3 regions of the Desulfomonile tiedjei DSM 6799 genome follow, and region 2 is predicted to be linked to each of the others. Evidence: riboswitches for the same ligand, from Rfam matches in the RefSeq annotation. Region 2 holds a riboswitch; each other region holds the start of a gene.
The links. A riboswitch is a leader RNA that binds a small molecule or an ion and turns the genes downstream of it on or off. The one in region 2 is predicted to bind cobalamin.

Region 1 (6,662 bases), 270 kb from region 2:
AGACCGCCAGCCGAGACGGAATAAAAGTATTACCATTCAAGGTTCTCCTTGCTGCAAGGAAAGGGACCGTTTGTCTATGCCAAGTAAGTTGCTTTCCGTCGTCCTCCTGACAGCGTGCATAGGTTTTGGCGGCTTGTTGGGGTGGACTCTGGTCGGAGACGCGACGGGCACTGTTGCGTATATGGGAGCAGGGGCGCTCCTCGGAATCGCTGTCATTCGTTTACTCCGCATGTGGATCAGACTCGACCCCTTCTCAATCATCGGAGGAGCGGTCGGCGTCATCTCTGGAGCATTGGCCTCCAATCTGATCACTTGGGGCATTCAACGCAATCTGGAACGACTTGAAATCGGCCTGCTGATTTATGTGACAGTCACGATGATCTTGTGTCTCGTGGGATTGCAGCTCGGATCCACGAAGGGAAGAGAGCTGAAGAAGAAATCCGAGACCGGCAAGGAAAAAGTGCGTGACGTCATCGGAATCCTCGATACCTCCGTTGTCATTGACGGTCGCATCGCAGATGTGTGCGAAACCGGTTTCCTCTGCGGCGATCTCATAATTCCTCAGTTCGTTCTCAAAGAGCTCCAGATGATAGCCGATTCTTCAGAAGCCACAAAGAGGACGCGTGGCAGACGGGGACTGGATATTCTCAACAAAATGCAGAAGCTCTCGCATGTGGTCATCATTATTGAAGCAACCGATTATCCGTCTGTCAAAGAAGTCGATCAAAAGTTGATAGAAATGGCCAAGGAGACGGGGTACGCAATTATTACCAACGATTTTAATCTGAACAAAGTCGCGGAAGTGCATTCCATCCAGGTGCTCAATATCAACCAGCTTGCAAATGCTCTGAAACCGGTGGTCCTGCCCGGCGAAACCATGAAAGTGCAGATCCTCAAGGAAGGCAAAGAGCATGGGCAAGGAGTGGCTTATCTGGACGACGGCACTATGGTTGTTGTGGATAACGGCAGGAGATACATGGGGAAGACTGTGGAAGTCACCGTAACCAGCGTGCTCCAGACTACCGCGGGTCGGATGATCTTTGCCGTGATGAAAGTGTAAGAATTTCGCTTTTGAATAGTAAAAGTTGGTGAATCTTCGTTTGTAGAAAGGTTCACCAAACCCTCCAGAAAATTTTATCGTGATCCCCAGAGTTAATTATCCAAATGAATATTCAAGAATATGGTGGGTGCCGTGCCTCCGTGCCGGATTATTTTTCGTATGATCAATGATATCGGCATGATGGACCGGGAGGGGAGAACGTGTCTCAAGAATCTCGAATGTATAAGAAATCGTGGCACGCCCCTACAAGGGCTGAGCCCGCAATGCCGAGATCACGTATAAATCGGAAGCATAATACATTTATCAAAAAAAACGGGAAAACCCTTCTTGTAAGAAGAGTTTCCCCGATTTTGCTTCTTTGTAGGAGATCAGACGACAGGTCGAGGGAGAAGTCCCGCTTTTTGTGCGATTTCTCCGACCTTTTCTTCCCATTCGATAGCCATGATGTGGACTCCGGCTATGCCTTTCATCTCACGGAGCTGTTGAATGGTCTCTACGGCTATGGTGATGCCTTCTTCGGCCTGTTTTTCTTTTGGCGTATCTTTCATCCTTTTCAGGAGTTCATCAGGGACGTCCATTCCAGGCACGTTATTGGCCATGTATCTTGCCATGCCGAATGATTTGAACGGAGTGACGCCACCGAGGACGAACACCTGTTCATGAAGACCCCGATCTACGACGCCTTTCATCCATTCCCCGAATTTCTTCACATTGAAAATACACTGCGTCTGGATGAACTCCACTCCGGCCGCCACCTTCTTGGCCAGACGCGGCACCCGAATCTCGAAGGGGTCCGCAAAGGGGTTTTCCGCAGCTCCAATGAACAATTTGGGAACACCCTTGATTTCATCGCCACCGAGGAATTTCCCGTTGTCTCTCATGCCGCGGACTGTTTGAATCAGTTGAATCGAATCCAGATCGAACACGTTCTTCGCTGAGGGATGATCTCCGAATTTCTGGTGGTCTCCGGACAAGCAGAGCATGTTGTTGATACCCAGAGCAGCGCCACCGAGAATGTCACTCTGCATGGCGATTCGGTTCCGGTCTCTGCATACCATCTGCATGACCGGCTCCATCCCTTCCTGCATCATGATCACAGCGGAAGCGATTGAGGACATTCTCACCACTGAAGTCTGGTTATCGGTAATATTGAAAGCATCTGCATTATTCTTCAGGAGCTGGCATTTTTTTCGGATGACTTCCGGATCGGCGCCGCGAGGTGGGCCGCATTCGCCGGTTACCGCGAACTGGCCGGACCTGAGAATCTTCTCGAGTTTGCTGTTTGTTTTACACTCGACGCTCATCGTTGAAAGTCCTCCCTGATCATCTTGCGGGGACCTCCGTCCCTATTGGATCTCCAGTCGTTTGACGGCATGATCTGTTCATATCTATCCATGAGATTGAGAGATTTCAGCCGATCGATTATCAGTTGCCAGGCGCAATCCACATCGGGGTCGATCTCGCACTTGCCCTTCGTGGAGCCTCCACACGGACCGTTCAGAAGGCTTTTCGAGCAACGGGCTATGGGACAGATTCCGCCGGTGTACGCCAGTTTACACTCACCACAGGTCTGGCAGCGTTCGACGTAGTATCCTTCTTTCTTGGAACCGCCCACGAATCCGGTATTCAGAGCAGGGTACACCGGAATTCCCATATATTTTTCCGCCATGAACTGCACGCCTGCGCCACATGCCATGGAGACAACTGCTTCCACTTGAGGAACCATGCTCTCCACTTGCTCGATGTACTCGGGATCGCATTGTCGTTCTATAGTATGTTCGATAATTTCGAGCGGTTTTTCTTCTTTTTCGCGTGCTATTCTGAGTTGGCTGGACAGAACGCGTACTGCATCGTGACCGCCCGTAAGGCATACTGTTACGCAGCCACCGCATCCCAGTACCATGATTTTCTTGTTCCCTTCTATCATACGCATGATTTCATCGAAGGGTTTCCGTTCGCCTATGACCATTTTTCGCCTCCAAAGGGACTTTGCCTGTTTTAAGCCGCTTTTACCGTATTCTTATGCTTTTTGTTAAGTGGACTGGGACCCAAATTGCGGATGCGTTCCGTGAACTCACGAGCGACTTCGGCGAATTTCGGGCCCATGGCGGCGCTCATGTTGAACATCTCCAGGCGTTCCGGCTCGAGACCGGCTTCCTGGATCAATTTCTTCGTATAATTCACGCGAGGTTTGGCCACCAGGTTTCCTTGGATGAAGTGACAATCACCTTCAAGACAGCCGGCAACGTATACGCCGTCAGCGCCTTTCTCGAAAGCCCGGAGCAGGAAAACCGGCGTAATCTTTCCTGTGCAAGGCAGTCGGATAACTCGTATATTGGTAGGATATTCAAGTCTCATGCTGCCGGCGAGATCCGCCGCGCCGTACGCACAATAATGACAACAAAATGCTACTATAGTGGGCTCGAAATCTGCCATGAGTGAAGTCTCCTGGATCTAAGTATCTGCTGGAAAAACGATGGGTGAGCATCAAATTTAAACCAACAGCAGAAAAAAATCAAGAAGTCAAAATCATGAGGCCTGATGTTCTCCATCTCAAAGTGCGACAATGTCTGATCTTCCCTGTTGCCGTTTCACTGCGGAAATCCCGATCAGGCTCATTCCGAGGATCGATGACAACGTATAAAGAATTGCCAAAAGTGGTATCCGATTGAAATAAGAATGTTGGTGGGTGCCGTGCCTCCGTGCCGGCACATCTTTAATATGATCAATGATATCGATATAATGGACCGACAGGGACGCCGGTTCCCACCAGTATCTTGTGTTGGAGCATGGGATAAACGTCAAAATTTTTGGCAATCGCTATAAAGATTGGAGTGCACGGAAAAACTTCATTGCGCGACATGCTGTAGCAAACGGTTGCGCCCACGGCTACGTTCGGTCGCGCTTCCAGCGACTTTTTCGGGTCAGGATCGGGGTGTCGACACAGTTTCCCGGATTTTTTTCCTTGACTGTTGTAGCCTTCGACCGTTATCCTACTAGTTAAGGTTCAGTAATTGGGCTATCCTAAAAATCAGGATTTTAGGGAAAACGGTGCAAATCCGTTGCGGACCCGCCGCTGTAACCGGGGATGAAAGCCGCAATACCACTGTCAATTCTTGATGGGAAGGGCGGCGAGTAAAACGAACCGGAAGCCAGAAGACCTGCCCATGGGAGCTATAGCGTCACGCTCTTCGCGGTTCGAGAGCATGGCAGCAGGATGAAAAACGGCATCCTCGGGCATACCCGAGGATTTTTTTATGCTTCTGACCATCGATTCTCCTTCCGCACACTGCCTCTGGCACGGGCAGGTTTCCTGTCGCTACGCGCTTAGCGTATATTTGTTTTTGTATTCAGGATGTTGAGACGCTTATGTGAACTCCGGTCAGGGAGAATTTTCCGACTGAGCCTTTTACTCATGTTGGAAAGCTACTTGAATTTTTCCGGATTGTTCCTCAAAATAGCATAATAAATAGGTCTCAAATGGCGAGGATCGTTCTTATCACAGGCGGTAGTCGAAGCGGAAAAAGTGATTACGCTTTGAATCTGGCCGAATCTCTTCCCGGATCTCGTGGCTTCATTGCGACCTGTCAGCCGAAGGACGCAGAAATGGCTGAGCGGGTCAGAAAGCACAGAGAGCAGAGAAGCGATAGATTATGGGACACTATTGAGGAACCCGTCGCAATCGCTCCAATTCTCGCTCAGTCCAGGCATTCCGTTTATCTTGTCGACTGCTTGACCCTGTGGATTAGCAATCTGATGTACCAAGCTTCATTGCAGGAAAAAGACTTTACCGAATACGAGCTGATCTCGGTAGTGGGAGAATTGCTGGATGCCTGTTCCCTTTCAAATGCAACAGTCGTATTCGTCACCAATGAAGTGGGATCGGGAATTGTCCCCGAAAACCCTCTGGGACGCTTGTACAGGGATCTTGTCGGACGCTGTAATCAGATAATTGCCACAAAGGCCGATGAGGTCATGCTCGTTGCGTGCGGATTACCACTGACTCTTAAGGAAAGGACTTCTTTATGAATTTGGTCGAACAGACAATCGCCGGGATAGAACCGGCTGACACATATTTTCGCAATAGAGCCAAGGAAAGGCTGGACATGCTCACCATGCCGCACTGGGCATTGGGCAGACTCATGGACCTAGCCATGGATCTTGCCGGGATGACCGGATCGATGAACCCGAAATTCGATAACCGGGTCATTGTGACCATGGCGGGGGATCATGGCGTTACAGCGGAGGGCGTGAGCAAATACCCTGCAGAAGTTACGGTTCAGATGGTTCACAACTTTCTGCGCGGCGGAGCCGGAATCAACGCGCTTGCCAGGACTGTAAAAGCAGATGTAGTCGTGGTGGACATGGGCGTGGCCGGAGAAATTGAAGGAGTCGAAGGCCATCTGAATTTTGTCTCAAGGCGCATCCGGCCGGGCACGGACAATATGGGTGTTGGGCCCGCAATGACGCGTGAGGAAGCAATACTGGCGGTAAGAGCGGGGATCGAGATAGCTCATGAGTTGAGCTTTTCCTACAGTCTTTTCGGCACCGGAGACATGGGTATCGGAAACACAACCCCCAGTAGCGCTATTGTAGCCGCTTTCACGGGCCAACCGCCTGAGAAAGTAACGGGTCGCGGCACAGGAATCGAAGACGATCAATTTCTTCACAAAGTCGAAGTGATAAAGAAGATTCTCAAGGTCAACAACCCCGACCCCCGCGATCCCTGGGATGTACTCTCAAAAATAGGCGGATTTGAGATCGGTGGAATCGCAGGACTCATTCTCGGGGCTGCATCCAGGCGCAAACCAGTCCTTATCGACGGATTTATCTCCACAGCCGGAGCGTTGATAGCAGCGAGCATCTGTCCCGCGTCGCGCGATTACATGATAGCGGCACATCGCAGTGTCGAGCAGGGGCATATCATAGCTCTCGATCATCTCGGAGCAAAGCCCCTTCTCAATTTGGATATGCGGCTGGGTGAAGGAACCGGTGCGGCTCTCGCCATGACGCTTGTAGACGCAGCGGTCCGCATTCTCACTGAAGTGGCGACATTTGAGGAAGCATCGGTATCCCAGGCAAACGTATGATCGGCGGTGTACATGACATCACGGAAACACGGCGGAAATCTCTTGGCTTTGTCCCGGGAATCGGGAATCCCGCAGGATAGCATCATCGATTTCTCGGCAAACATCAATCCTCTCGGATTTCCTGAATGGCTTAGAGGACTCGCGAGTTCAGTATTAGGGTCCATAGTGCATTACCCGGACCCGACCTGTTCCGATCTCATTGCTGCAGCCGCAGACCGTTATGAAATCAGCCCTGAAAACATCGTGGCGGGAAACGGTTCGACGGAAATTCTGCATCTGATTCCTCATGCAGTTGGTGCTCGAAGAGCCGTTATTGCTGTTCCCACCTATTCCGATTATGAAGAAGCCGCGAGAGCAGCCGGTTTGGACGTAGTGAAGCTCGTGTTGAAGGAATCGGAGGACTTTCGCCTCGATTGGAAGCACTTGCAATCGATGATACACGGTGGAGAAATCGTGTTCCTGTGCAGTCCCAATAATCCTACCGGGCTCCTTTTGGACCCTGAGAAACTCAG
Region 2 (6,662 bases):
ATCGATCCGACCGAGACGATTCCCGAAGTGGCATTCGTCGATCCGGATAAATGCGCTATCTGCTTAACGTGCGTAAGATTGTGTCCCCACGGAGCAATCGGATTCAGCGATCGCGCGTTTGTCGATACGATCTCCTGTGTGGGATGCGGCATCTGTGCTGCTGCATGCCCGATGTCTGCCATTACCCTTGGATCGTCGGCAGCCGAACAAACCAATACCCGGAATAACGGCAAAATAGTTGTATTTCTATGCTCCCATTCCGGGGCAGAGGCTTGGGAAGCTTCAGAAAACAGCCTGGGAAACTCGGTCCTACCGGTTCCGGTTCCCTGTGCCGGTACAGTGGATGAGAGCCGGATACTCATGGCATTTGAACAAGGAGCCCGAGGCATCATCGTGGCCGGCTGCTTCAAAGGCAATTGCGCGTCCGTGTACGGCAGCTCGCTCGCAGAACAAAAGGTCGCTCAGGTGAAATCGATTATCTCAAACGCAGGATTTAACCCCGAGATCGTCGCTTTCCTGCCCCTTGCGGCAAATACACCGAAAACCCTGCAGACGGCTGTCAAAGACATGGAAGTAATATTGGGGGGACCTTCTTTGTAAAGAATGTCCCTCCGATTTTCCTTCTTGAATGCGAACGGAGGACGGCATGAGTCCTACAAACTTGAATGATTTGGACCCGACTTTCAAGGATCGTGTTGCTGCGCAGCCTGGCGGCGAGGGGATTCGATCCTGTTTCGGGTGTAAGGCGTGCACTGCAGCGTGTCCTGTCGAAGTTGCTGATAAGCGTTACGATCCTCGCAAGATCATTCGCATGGTACTCTTGGGCATGGTCAAGGAGGTCCTCACGAGCGATACTATCTGGCTTTGCTCATCATGTTACGGATGTCACGAAGTCTGTCCGCAGAACGTGCGATTCACGGAAGTCATGTTCGCGTTAAAAAACCTGGCGGTATTGGAAGCATGTATTCCTCCGGGCTTGACTGCGCAACGTGCCCTGCTCAGGGATCACGGCAGATTGTACGAAATCACCGATTTTGAAAACGAGAAGCGGGAAAAGCTTGGATTGCCTCGGATTGTGGAGCATCCCGAGCACTATGCGGAACTGCTATGAGCCGCTCCGTACCGGATAAACTCGTCACGAATTTGCTTATAGAGAAATAGCCAATGGAAGCGCTCTTATATCTCGGCTGCACAGTCCCGGTCCGTAATCTCAATTACGAACTTTCCGCCCGACTCACCGCGGAAAAGCTGGGGATTACCTTTCGCGACCATGAAGCATTCGGCTGCTGCGGATTTCCTCTGAAATCCATCAATGTTTTCGATACGCTGGTCACTTCGGCTCGCAACCTGGCGCTTGCAGCACAGGAAGGTTTGGAAATCTGCGCATTGTGCAACGCCTGTGCGGGGACTCTGACAGAAACCGCTCATACCCTGGATTCGGATCCCGAACTCAAAGCAAAGGTCAACGAAAAGCTTGAAGTAATAGGACTACGGTATGAAAAGCCTGTGCGCGTCCGCAACTTCATGAGGCTGCTCTGGGAAGAGGTCGGCGTAGAAGGAATCAAGAACGCTGTTGTCAGGCCACTGAATGATGTGTTGTTGGCTCCGCATTATGGATGCCATTATCTGAAACCGTCTGAACTGACGGAAGGTTTCGATTCCCCCCATATGCCCAGGAGTATGAGCGGGCTCATTGAAGCAACCGGCGCTCGTGCATTGGACTACCCCTCTCTTAAAGAATGTTGCGGTGGGGGCATTCTCGGCATGTCCGAAGAGATTGCCAATGCTCTTGCAGCAGTTAAGCTTCAGGACGTGAATGCTGCCGGGGCGCATGCTTTAGTGCTCGTATGTCCCTTCTGCAATGTAATGTACGAAGGCCAGCAGAAAAAGATAGCAAAAAACTTTGGTTTTGATCTAAAAGTGCCTGTGGTCTATTATCCGCAAATTCTTGGTCTGGCTCTGGGGATGACTTCGGAGCAATTGGGATTCAAGCTCAACCGCGTGAAACCCTCAGGTCTCTTGAAGATTGTTGAAGGATAAGACCGAATCGATAGGGCCGTAAGGAGGCTGCAATGGAATACGAAGGCTATGTTTTTCCTGACGATCTCAAATATGAAAAGAATCACTTCTGGGCGAAAATGGAAGGAGACCTTGTCGTAACAGGCGCAACGGAATTTATCTCCAAACAGGCAGGAGAAATCACGTTTGTGGATCTCCCCGAAGAAGGGGACGACGCGAGCCAGGGCAAGCCGTACGGCTCCATCGAATCGGGCAAATGGGTCGGTAGAATTTACGCGGTAGTCAGCGGCGAAATCGTCGAGGTGAATTCATTGCTCGAAGACGAACCCGAGAAGATGAACGAGTCACCGTACGGTGAGGCATGGATCTGCAAGATCAGACCGTCAAACCTGGAAGAAGAGATGAAAGCTTTGATGGACCCGAATGACGCGTTCAAAGATTTCATCAAAGAAGAGATTCGAAAAATAGAAGAGCAGAAGAAATAGTAAGAGATCAGATTTATCACCTGTTTGCCTGTGTGAACCATACTGTGCCGGCATGGAGATCTGCCGCTATCGTCCCGCGGTAGAGTCCGGCATCCCCTGCCGGATCTCGCGGTCGAACCAATTTGTGCAAGTCATTCACAGCGAAGTGATTTCCAGCGTCGTGGAAGTGCCGGAATCCCACCCATCCCAGAGAAAAGTGTTTTCTTTCCCGTCGGCAATAAGCCTCATAGCATACCGAACCTGATCCTCATACAACTCACAGAAGGCTCCGGGTCTGTTCATCCCTCCGTTCATCTCATAGGCTTCCGCCGGACACGGAGAGCCGCAGAAATGCCGTATCGCGCAAACGGCACACGGGCCGATCTCCTCTACCTTCCTACCGGTGACAGACTTGAATGCTCTGGTTTCCAGTACATCCGAGATATTGTCTCGGAAGAGATTTCCTCCGTTAAACTCAGGGACCCCAACGAACTCACTGCAAGGGAACAGATCCCCCTTCGCTCCCACGGCAAAGAAACACCTTCCGCCGCCGCACGGAGAAATGTCACACATGAGCCGCCGAGCCAGAGGAGCAACTATGCCGATCAGAACATTTGCGAAATTGGCGATTACCAGTTTCCGTCCCGTCTTCTGATAGAGTTCATAGGTTCGGTCGAGGGCTTTGAGATAATGAGGGGACATTTCAGCGTCTCTCGGCTTGATGTCCCTGGCTCCTTGCCTGGTGCATCTCACCGGGTTAAGCATCCCTATGGGGACTTCCATTTCGTGAAGGAAGTTTACCATGTCGGTCAGGGATTCCGTGTTCCGGCTCGTGACCGTACAGATCACATTGTAATTCGGGTATCCCTTCAATCTCTCAAGCACCGTGACGGTCTTCTCAAAGAATCCTTCTCCAGCCCAATTCTTTCTTGTCAGGTTTGCTACAGCGGCTTCATGACCGTCAAGAGAAAGCCCTATCCCCACATTCCGAGAAGTAAGGAATTCGATGGACTCGTCATCCAGGAGCGTAGCATTCGTCTGAATCCCAAAGCTAAAATCATCCTTGTATTTCGTGATGCCTGCAAAGACAGCGTCGCGAGCAAGCATGGGCTCTGACCCGTGGAATACCACCTGGGGTAGCCTTCCCTCAGGTAGCGTGCTTCTGAAGTATTCCTTGAGAATGTCCAAAGCTCTGATGAGTTCCTCCCGGGTCATTTGGCTGCCGCTTTTGCGCAGTTCTTCCGGGATGTAGCAGTACGAGCAGTTCAGATTACATCGCTCAGTCGGATTGAAGTAAACCGCGGAAGGTTTGAGGCCAAACCGTAGCAATTCCATCTCCTGCGCAAAGGTCTCGCGCTTCTTCCGAAACTCCTGGATAAGGGAACCCGACTCGTCGAGAGCCTCACTGATCTTCTCTTTTCGCAAGAGCGACCAAAAAGCGGTGTCGGGATCGAGAAGGGCAACATAGTCGGGGTGTTCGATTTCGATGAACTGAATAGTGGGCCCGTTTCCTGTGTTGAAATATTGACCGCTGGACGATGCGGAATTGTTTGCCATATTGGTTGTGTGCATGAATACATCTCCTGAGAGAATATTGCTTTGCAGCAATGTGGCGGGGGTGACAAGTCGAACATACCCCCGCCTGGTTGTGGGTGGGCTACTTGGCTTTGGCTACCATCAGAATGTAATGGGACAATCCGGTACCGTCAGCCGCACAAGTCTTCCGATAGGCTATGACATCCTTCAATTCGTCATCACCTCCTTTCTTCAGCCAAGAAACAAAAAAACCCTGACACCAAAAAGGTGCAGGGTTCTGCTTTTGCCATCAGGGTTTACCCTGGTCTAAACGCCCGTCTTCTGGCTTTCGGGTCATCCTCCACCCGCCCTTCCCATCCGGTTTAGACCGAACAGTGGATATGCGGGCTTTGTCACCGATTACAGCGGCGGGACCGCCACGGATTTACACCGTGTTCCGATAGCGCCCAGACTCTATAATTCTACCTTAGCATCGGATACATCACGGCTGCAAGGAAAATCAACCAATGTGGATGCAATGGACTGCAATTCCATTGACGGTAATCGGGAATCTTGATAGGAGTGATGCGCCGGACAGGCAGGGCTTTGTCTTTCGGTAGGGAAGGGGCGATCATGGAATCTACGAACCTGCTCGATATCACCATAAAATACTTCAATGTGATTGTGTTCGTCATGTGTGTCTTCTTCGGGATGATCTCGCTGTTTGCCTCATGGATCGCGTGGAGAGAAGTCCATCGGAGGCGCAATCTCGTTCGAAGCGTACTGGCTGCGTACAACATAACCGAGGATGCTTTGGAGCAAGGTAGAACTCAGCACGGTGAACTCGACCTGGACCCGGCTGTAGTGCAAACGATTTTCAATAGTATCCAGGAGATTCTCAACGCCATTTACGGCGAAGTCACCGGAAAACCCATTCCCGCACGCGAAGACCGAATGCACGGCGGCAAACTGGCCCGCATCAAAGCGCTCGGTCGTATCTGGAAGAAGAACCGTGAACCTGAGAAAATAGACATTGCGCACGGCGTTCCCACACTGGTTGCAGAAGACAGAGAACACCATCACAGCATTTCTCATCCTTAGTTTCATTTTTTTGCCTGAAAACCTTCCACGAGCCTCTGGGATTCTCTAGAAATCGTGTTATAATTACGAGTTCGCGTTCGCATCTGGAACACGGTCAAATCCTCACAAGATAATTGGGAGAAAGTATATGCAAACAGGGACCGAAACCGTGAAACGAGGTCACGCCCAAATGCTCAAGGGCGGAGTAATTATGGATGTGGTAACTCCCGAGCATGCCCGCATCGCGGAAGAGGCCGGGGCCTGCGCTGTCATGGCACTGGAACGAGTTCCCGCGGATATCCGAGCCCACGGGGGAGTCGCTCGCATGAGCGATCCCGGTCTGATACTTGAAATTATGAGCGCTGTCAGCATCCCGGTCATGGCGAAGTGTCGTATCGGCCACTTTGTCGAGGCCCAGATACTGGAAGCGATCGGCGTCGATTATATTGACGAGAGCGAAGTACTTACCCCTGCCGACGAGCACAATCATATAAACAAGCACGATTTCAAAGTGCCATTCGTATGCGGCTGCAGAAATCTCGGCGAAGCCCTCAGACGAATCGGTGAGGGCGCTGCCATGATACGCACCAAAGGGGAAGCAGGAACCGGCGACGTTGTCGAAGCAGTCCGGCACGCGCGGTCGGTTATGGGCGAAATTCGACGGCTAACCACCATGCGAACAGATGAGATGATGGCCTATGCCAAGGAAATCGGTGCCCCTTATGAACTCGTTAGAGAAACCGCGGAGCTCGGCCGTCTCCCTGTGGTGAATTTTGCAGCGGGTGGCGTTGCTACTCCCGCGGATGCCGCTTTGATGATGCAGCTCGGCGTAGACGGAGTATTCGTCGGCTCCGGAATTTTCAAGAGCGGTAATCCACCTTTGCGGGCCAAGGCTATTGTTCAGTCGGTTACCCATTACAACGATCCGAAAATCCTTGCAGAAATAAGCAAGGGCCTCGGCGAGCCCATGGTGGGGATCGGAGTGACAACGCTTCCTGAAGAGGCTCGACTGGCCACACGCGGATGGTGACGGACCTATGAAAATAGGCGTTTTGGCCCTGCAGGGGGCTTTTCAGGAACATTGTGCGATTCTGAAGCGTCTTGGGGTCGAGGCAGTTCAAGTGAGGCTTCCGGAGCAGCTCGAAGATCTGGACGGCCTCATCATTCCCGGGGGCGAGAGCACTTCCATCGGCAAGCTCGCTGATTGGTACGGTCTCATGGAGCCTCTGGTTAAAGTGTCTCGATCCGTACCCGTCTGGGGAACCTGCGCAGGACTGGTATTCATGGCAAGGGACGTGGGCATGGATCAGCCTGTCCTAAAAGCCATGGACATGGTCATCGAGAGAAACGCTTTCGGTCGGCAAGTAGATAGTTTTGAGGAAGATCTGGAAATTTCCGGCCTGGAAGGCGGCCCCTTTCACGGGGTTTTCATCAGAGCGCCTGCAATTGTCAGGGTGGGGAAAGAGGTCGAAATTATCGGGAAACTGAAGGATGGGCGAATCGTGGCTGCGAGGCAAGGAAAATTGCTCGTAACCGCTTTTCATCCGGAATTGACGTCTGATGACCGCCTGCACAAATACTTTG
Region 3 (6,662 bases), 590 kb from region 2:
ATTTCCATTGCCTGGATTGTTCCATCCGGGTCAATTATAAATCTTCCACGAATGTTGACCCCGGACTCCTGGTCATAAATCCCGTAAATCTTGCCGATCAGTCCTCCCGCATCTGACAGCATTGGAAATGGAACGCCGCCGGGGATCATCTTGGACAGCTCGGTTTCCTGCCATATCTTGTGCGAGAAACGACTATCAGTGCTGAGAGCCAGCACTTCGACGCCCAGTGACTTGAGTTCATCGTATTTCGCGGCAACTGCCGTGAGTTCCGTCGGTCAAACGAAGGTGAAATCCCCAGGATAGAAGCAGAGCGCCACCCATTTACCCTTAAGGTCGGACAGCTTGATGTTCTTGAACTGACCGTTGACAAACGCATTGGCCTCGAAGTCGGGCGCAGGTTTGCCGACCTTCGCAATAGGCTGCGTTGGTGTCATAGGAGTCTGAATCTGACCACCAGCCGACTCCTGCGCCATGGCGAGGATGGGACCTCGGGCGGGAGCAACGCACGAACTCGACACTTCTTCACTGGTCGCGGCGAAACCAGTGAGGGAAGTGACGACGATGAGCAGAAGAATGGCAACCATGAGCGGACTTATTAAGGATCGTTTCATCTGAACCCTCCTGTTTTGTGACATAATTTTGGTTTGTTAATAATTTCCCAAGACGGATCCGCATCCATTGCTGAATCACCGCATGAGTTCAATCACGTGGCTTAGTAACGATCTCTGTCAGGATACCCCCGATTAACTCCAATCGCAACCTCTGAACGTTGTCGCCGTCGACTGTCGCCACGGGGCAGGACTGTTGGACGTTGACGTCCGCAATCTTCAAGAATCGTAAAGGCTATCTTATGTGCATAGCTGCGAAGTGGTATGAGATATCTCATCTTCATGCGCCGTTGTCTCAAACCGGAACTTCGTTCAAGCAGTTTTACGCCGGAGAATTAGCTGGTAGGATTTCCGGTCTGACCTTCCGGATAAACTCCACACAGAATACAGTAAGAATGCCTTCAATTCCCGCAACCGGCAAATGAGCGAGAATCACCAAGGTGGCTGCAGAAGCAAAAGATTCACCTGTGGCTGTTAAACAGATTGCCACACACACAGCCGTGAGCAGGACTGAGCATGCTCCGCAGGCAAAAACGCACACACAGCGCACCAAAGTGAAATCCGAATGTAAGCAATTCCGGCAGAGTCCTCCGAGAAGGACAGCCGGAAACGCGACGTTAAAAGTGTTCACTCCCAGAACGGTGAGCCCTCCGAACTGAAATAGGACTGCCTGGAGAACAAGACCTACCAAAATGGCCGGAAAAGCGCTCCATCCCAGGAGAAGTCCGCAAATTCCATTGAGTATGAGATGAACGGAGGAAGGCCCCAGGGGGACATGAATGAGCGAAGCGACGAAAAAAACTGAGGCGAAGAGACCTAACGTGGGAAGCTGGTCGTAATCTATTTTCTTGAGTCCGACAGCCGTACCAACAGCAGTAAGCCCTGCTCCCGTGAGCAATACCGGTGCACTGAGAACTCCTTCGGAAATATGCATGATTAACTCCCTGAGAACGCACTGAGCGCAGGTTGTGGAGTGTGCTTTGAAAAAGCAAACCGCAGCGACACCCTTGATTGGACCGCACGGAATGCACGGCCAAAATCGAACATCGAATATTTTCCTTCGTTAGAACAACAAAACCCTCTCGCCCAGTGGGCTTGAGGGTCAATCGACGGTACACCCTCTCTCGCCCGCGCAAGAAACATAGGGCACGCGGAAATTCGGGTATTCTGGCTCCCGTTTCTTCCTACTCTCCGTGCCTTCCCGGAGAAAAAACGCTCCAGTGGCTCATTACGGATTTCGTCTACGGTTACAGCTGCGGGGCAGCGACGGCCTTTCACCGTCTTCCCCGAAGATCCGGTTTAGGACAATCTGTTGTTCAACCAGATCGGAGAATAGACGGACCGACCTCACCATGTCAAGGACTTCTCGGTTTGATAATATGAACTGCTCCTCATCCCACCAAACCGTAAGTTCGATTAGTTCGTTCTTCTTCTCAGAGAAGATGCAATTTGAGGATCATCGTAACGATTCAGTTACTCGGGGTAGAGAGAATCTTTTCTCGGATCACAGTCCTTCCAACTTTCCAAATCCCCCCAAACCCCCCTTTACTAAGGGGGGAATTTCGGGTTGCTTCTTTACCCCCCTTTTATAAAGGGGGGGGAGGGGGGATTTTCCCCACGTATAACTGAATGGATCCGGATCATCACACATTTTACTTGACACGAAAACGAACAAAGTGCTACGCCAATACTATAATCTTAGAAAATTGTACCTGATTGCATTGTAATAGGAGGACGGACCATGCGAGGGACGAGATGTCTCCTTCCAGTAGTACTTTTCGTGGGTTGTCTCTGTCTTTTTTCTAATCCCCCGGCAATGGCGTGGGAATTCGAGCTGGCGGGATCTTTTAACTGGACGTACGAGTGGTACAATCAGACCGGTCACAAAGGCTTTTTCGGGCAGTACAATGTGGATAACGGCGGAGCGACCAGAGCCGCCAATCTCAACTTCTGGAATGGCGGCCAGTTCGATACGAATATAACCACCTCGGCCGAGGCGAGGTGGTCTTACTTCAATGTGGGATTTCAACCGGTTATCAAGATCAACCCTGCGATAAAGATAACCGGTTTGTACCGATTAGGGACGTACGGCGACCCGTTTGCTTCCGATTATCACACTCAGGATGCCCCTGGCACGAAAAACGCTTTCAGTGAAGGACAGTGGACACTCTTCTGGGTGACAGCGCAGACACCGATCGGTGTATTCGGCATCGGGAAGAGGCCCTGGACCTTCGGAAATGCATTGCAGTACGATGGAGAGGACGCCGCGAGCACCGAATCCATATCGCTTACAGTTCCCTATGGGCCTTTGGATATCGGGATCGCTTTTTATCCGTACCGATTTGCAGGAAGCTCCAGCATTCGGGAGGTCGTTGAAAATCAGGTGTCCCTTGGAGACAATTTCAACCCATACACTATTGCAGTGTACCCCGGCCAGCCTAACGGCGTAAATCCGTACCGACAATATTTCAGTCGTGCTGACGGAAGCGGGAGTTTCTCCAAAGACTTCCTGGCATTTGTGATGTATAGCTGCGGGCCGCTAAGAGCCGGCATTCTCGGTTCTTATGGAGCATATCACATCGGTCCTGAAGCTCAGTTGATTGACCCTGCGGGGATTCCCGCTCAAACCACCTGGGCGGCTCAGGACACGGAACTCTCTCACGGCACCACCTTTCTCAAGTACAACAACGGCCGGTTCTTCTTCAATGCGGAGGCAGCGTGGTTATACTGGACGGATCGCTTTGGATCGGACCCCAACGGAGAGGTTACGCCGCCCCATACCCGGTATGCGGAGCAGTGGCGCTATATGGTTGAATTGGGGCTGATGGCGGGACCTGCCAAAGTGAGTCTCCTGCATGCCTGGACTCCAGGTCCGGACAGAAGAGCTGGCACCATTATCGGCAAACAGCCCGCCCTTTTTGTATGGCATGCCGAGTATGATCGGCAACTGGGAAACTTTGATGTGTTCAGGCCCTACAGTTATCTTTTCAGCTACAACTACGGCGGAGGACTGAACGCTTATAACCTTTCCGGAGACGGATACTTGAGAGATGCTTCGGTATTTGCAGCCAGAGCCGACTATGCCGTTGCATCCAACCTCAATGTCTTTGGAACCTTTTTCTACGCGAACAGGACGTCCAACGGGTATAGCTGGGGTTCACTGGGCCCCAATGCCGGTGTTGGTGATTTTGGGAACGTTCCTGACGGGAATGTGAGCTTCAATATTAACCGCTATCCGACTTCTCCCAACATCCCCGATACTGCTCTCGGATATGAGATCAATGCAGGATTGGATTGGAAGCTTTTGGAGGGGTGGACCGCAGGAGTCGTCTTGGGCTATTGGCAGCCCGGCAAGTGGTTCAATTACGCATGTGCGGATCGGTCCGTTCCCGGATGGCAAGCAGGGACCGCAGCCAACAATTTTGGAACCAATCCGAACAGAACGATCGATCCCATCATCGGCGGTGAACTCTCGCTGGTATTTGAATTCTAACGCGGCAGCCGCGCTTCGATTAAGCGACTTCTTTGCGGAGTATTATCATGAAAAAACTGTTGTTCATACTGCTGGTAATGGTCCCCCTGACGGTCGTAGCCGGTCAGGCGTACGGTAGTCATCTGCTTCAAAGTAGTTCACAGATAGGACATAGCATTACATCTGCAAACTTTTCCCATCGATATAGCGACGGCTCCGGGATTCTTTCCGGGAACGATGCAAAGGCGTCTGTTCGAGTGGCTCATAATGCTCCCGCAAGACCCTTCCCGGATATAAAAGGTGACGACAAGCCGGGCGAGGATCTTGATCTCAGAATTGTTGATTGGGACAAAGCGAAAACCGACAAGAAGCCCAAAGTGGCTCCGGCTGGAGAGAACGAGAAAGGAGATAACGGAGAGGAAAACGGGAACGGAGAAGAAAACGAAGAAGAAAACGGTCAGGACGAAAAAGATGACGGAGTTGGAGGCTGGGACAGACAGTGGGACTGTCCAAAGCTCGGCTGATACCAGCTCGTCTCGAATCGCTTAAGAAATCGGGGGAACACGCGTTGAAAGTGGTCCTCCGATTTTTTTTGTTTAGAGGGATGTGTGCATACAAGCCGGCAGAATCTATTTATGCCTCATATCAATGAGCGTTCAAAGAAGTAATCCCGCCATCACCGGGAGCAAATCCGGTCCGGCAAATAACAGGTTTCTCAATATTCCCTCTATGAAAGCACATTGGTATCAATCTTGACGCATGCATCCGATGCGCGGTCGCAAAATACGTGTTCGATCGACCGCCAATCTCTCAAAAAATGGAAGTCGACAACATTATATCTTGACGACTGTGCCACGATTTGGCAGTATGTACTACAATGTCCATCTATTTTTGCTCCCAGTATCCTCCGCGCACAGCAGTAGCTGCGCGGAGGATACTGTCCCAGTGAGTGAATCCGTAATGAAGATGGCAAACGTGAAAATGCGCTTTCTTCGAACGAGGTGATTGGCTAACGGGATATGGATCTCCTGCCTCCTCGAAGAATCTTGGCATGTGCGGCAGCTTACAATTGAGTTCCAATTCCTGCACGTGTTGCAATGACACCATTTTGCCGGTCGCGATGGGTAAGCCTTATGCAATTTTAATTTCCACTGCGATCGGCAATTTTTTCGGGAAACAGTTTGATGAGGGACTACTGAGGCTTGATACGCATTCGCAATCAAAGAGCGAACATCCGGGAAACCCTTCTTAATAAGAAAGGTTCCTGAGATATTACTCCTTTGAAAGCGACTTGATATGAGTCCCCGAAAAAAGTCTGATTGCCCGAATCTGGAGACAATAAATGAGGTTGACCAAAGTTGGAATGCCGTTCATTCCGGGAGTAAAAAGTCTGCCCGTGGGCATCACTTACGACTACACGCCCGGAGGTCATACTCTGACAATGTGCATGGCCGATCCTACGACAGATGACATTTTGGCCGTTAACAAGCACGAGGCAGTTTTTGGGTTACTGTTAAGACAGAGCACCCTGTTTGTATTGTCAAAATTTGGGCATTCACCTTGGAAGCAATCATATTACAATTGGTGGATTAATGCGCCGGTAATGCGGCCGGACCCATGCACCGATTTGCATAGGCTCGAGATGAATGGCGGTATAGTGGCTACTGTGTGTCTGGTAAATGCAGGGAACGGCCTCCTGGAGGCTGTGCGAGCAGTGAGACTTTCGCTGGCATTTAGCAGGGAATTTCTCCGAGCAGTGTGTGCTCAAACCAAAATTCCATTCGACCCGTGGCGTCATGCGGAAATTGTGGAGAACGTCCTAGATGACTTTGCATCCGGAGCTGACGTCATGAAAGATGTTCTATGCATCTGCTCGGAGATTCCCGGCGGATTCGACCGTCTCGAAGACAGGACTTCGCGAGGATTTGCAGGATCTGCGTTTGTCGGAACCGCCTGAGAAGATAACAGACAATTTTCTGAGAAGGCTTCCTCGGTTCCGCTCCTTTGCTTCAAATTCTCTGCCGGCGCATAGTTAAGCAATTGTAGTTCGGCTACTTCTTTTCGTCAGCCATTTTGGGCTCGGCAAAAGCTGAAAATTCTATGGATGTGTCTACTCTGATGGTGTCCAGGTAAGCGGAATATTCTTTTGCAGACATCAGTTTTTCAATTTGCTTCTTGTGCATATCTATTTCGGACCTGACGAGTTTGTATTCCTCGAACAACACTTCAATCAAGTTTTTCAGTTCGCGTTTTCGCCTTCTCGCCTGTTCTACCGCTTTCAACGCCCGCTCGAGCTCTCCCAAGTGCCGCCACCTCCACGCAAATGCCGATGCAAAAATTGCACTCACAAGACAGACCGGCATTTTGAGTACCTGTTCTTATACAGATACTGCATCATACATGAATTGTCGAGAACAATTCCTATAGATATGCTGAAGAATGAAACGGAAAAGACAAGCAAGAAATCCGGCCGAAACATAACAATTATTTTCACCGACCTCTCATAGCGATTCGCTTTTCTTTTTGTAATCTGGCAGGCTGGAGGTATCCTTCGCTCCGGACGACGCAAAGCCGTCTAATCA

Region 1: another riboswitch for cobalamin. It lies ahead of cobU (bifunctional adenosylcobinamide kinase/adenosylcobinamide-phosphate guanylyltransferase); the one in region 2 lies ahead of cbpA (modified peptide precursor CbpA).
Region 3: another riboswitch for cobalamin. It lies ahead of cbiM (cobalt transporter CbiM); the one in region 2 lies ahead of cbpA (modified peptide precursor CbpA).

Annotation. Positions count from the first base shown of each region.
Region 1 is NC_018025.1:6,444,465-6,451,126, forward strand. Features, by position in the region: gene DESTI_RS27730 (CarD family transcriptional regulator) at 1-24, shown strand, start outside; gene DESTI_RS27735 (PIN/TRAM domain-containing protein) at 77-1,060, shown strand; gene DESTI_RS27740 (methylenetetrahydrofolate reductase) at 1,429-2,364, opposite strand; gene DESTI_RS27745 (methylenetetrahydrofolate reductase C-terminal domain-containing protein) at 2,361-3,029, opposite strand; gene DESTI_RS27750 (hydrogenase iron-sulfur subunit) at 3,059-3,496, opposite strand; cobalamin riboswitch at 4,062-4,243, shown strand; gene cobU (bifunctional adenosylcobinamide kinase/adenosylcobinamide-phosphate guanylyltransferase) at 4,541-5,089, shown strand; gene cobT (nicotinate-nucleotide--dimethylbenzimidazole phosphoribosyltransferase) at 5,086-6,150, shown strand; gene DESTI_RS27770 (cobyric acid synthase) at 6,163-6,662, shown strand, end outside.
Region 2 is NC_018025.1:211,134-217,795, forward strand. Features, by position in the region: gene DESTI_RS00855 (hydrogenase iron-sulfur subunit) at 1-600, shown strand, start outside; gene DESTI_RS00860 (4Fe-4S dicluster domain-containing protein) at 647-1,111, shown strand; gene DESTI_RS00865 (CoB--CoM heterodisulfide reductase iron-sulfur subunit B family protein) at 1,165-2,040, shown strand; gene gcvH (glycine cleavage system protein GcvH) at 2,073-2,504, shown strand; gene cbpB (peptide-modifying radical SAM enzyme CbpB) at 2,640-4,055, opposite strand; gene cbpA (modified peptide precursor CbpA) at 4,141-4,230, opposite strand; cobalamin riboswitch at 4,314-4,518, opposite strand; gene DESTI_RS00880 (hypothetical protein) at 4,632-5,099, shown strand; gene pdxS (pyridoxal 5'-phosphate synthase lyase subunit PdxS) at 5,227-6,108, shown strand; gene pdxT (pyridoxal 5'-phosphate synthase glutaminase subunit PdxT) at 6,116-6,662, shown strand, end outside.
Region 3 is NC_018025.1:804,512-811,173, forward strand. Features, by position in the region: gene prxU (thioredoxin-dependent peroxiredoxin) at 1-473, opposite strand, end outside; gene cbiM (cobalt transporter CbiM) at 931-1,542, opposite strand; cobalamin riboswitch at 1,769-1,896, opposite strand; gene DESTI_RS03505 (hypothetical protein) at 2,350-4,101, shown strand; gene DESTI_RS03510 (hypothetical protein) at 4,149-4,604, shown strand; gene DESTI_RS03515 (hypothetical protein) at 5,423-6,037, shown strand; gene DESTI_RS03520 (hypothetical protein) at 6,132-6,383, opposite strand.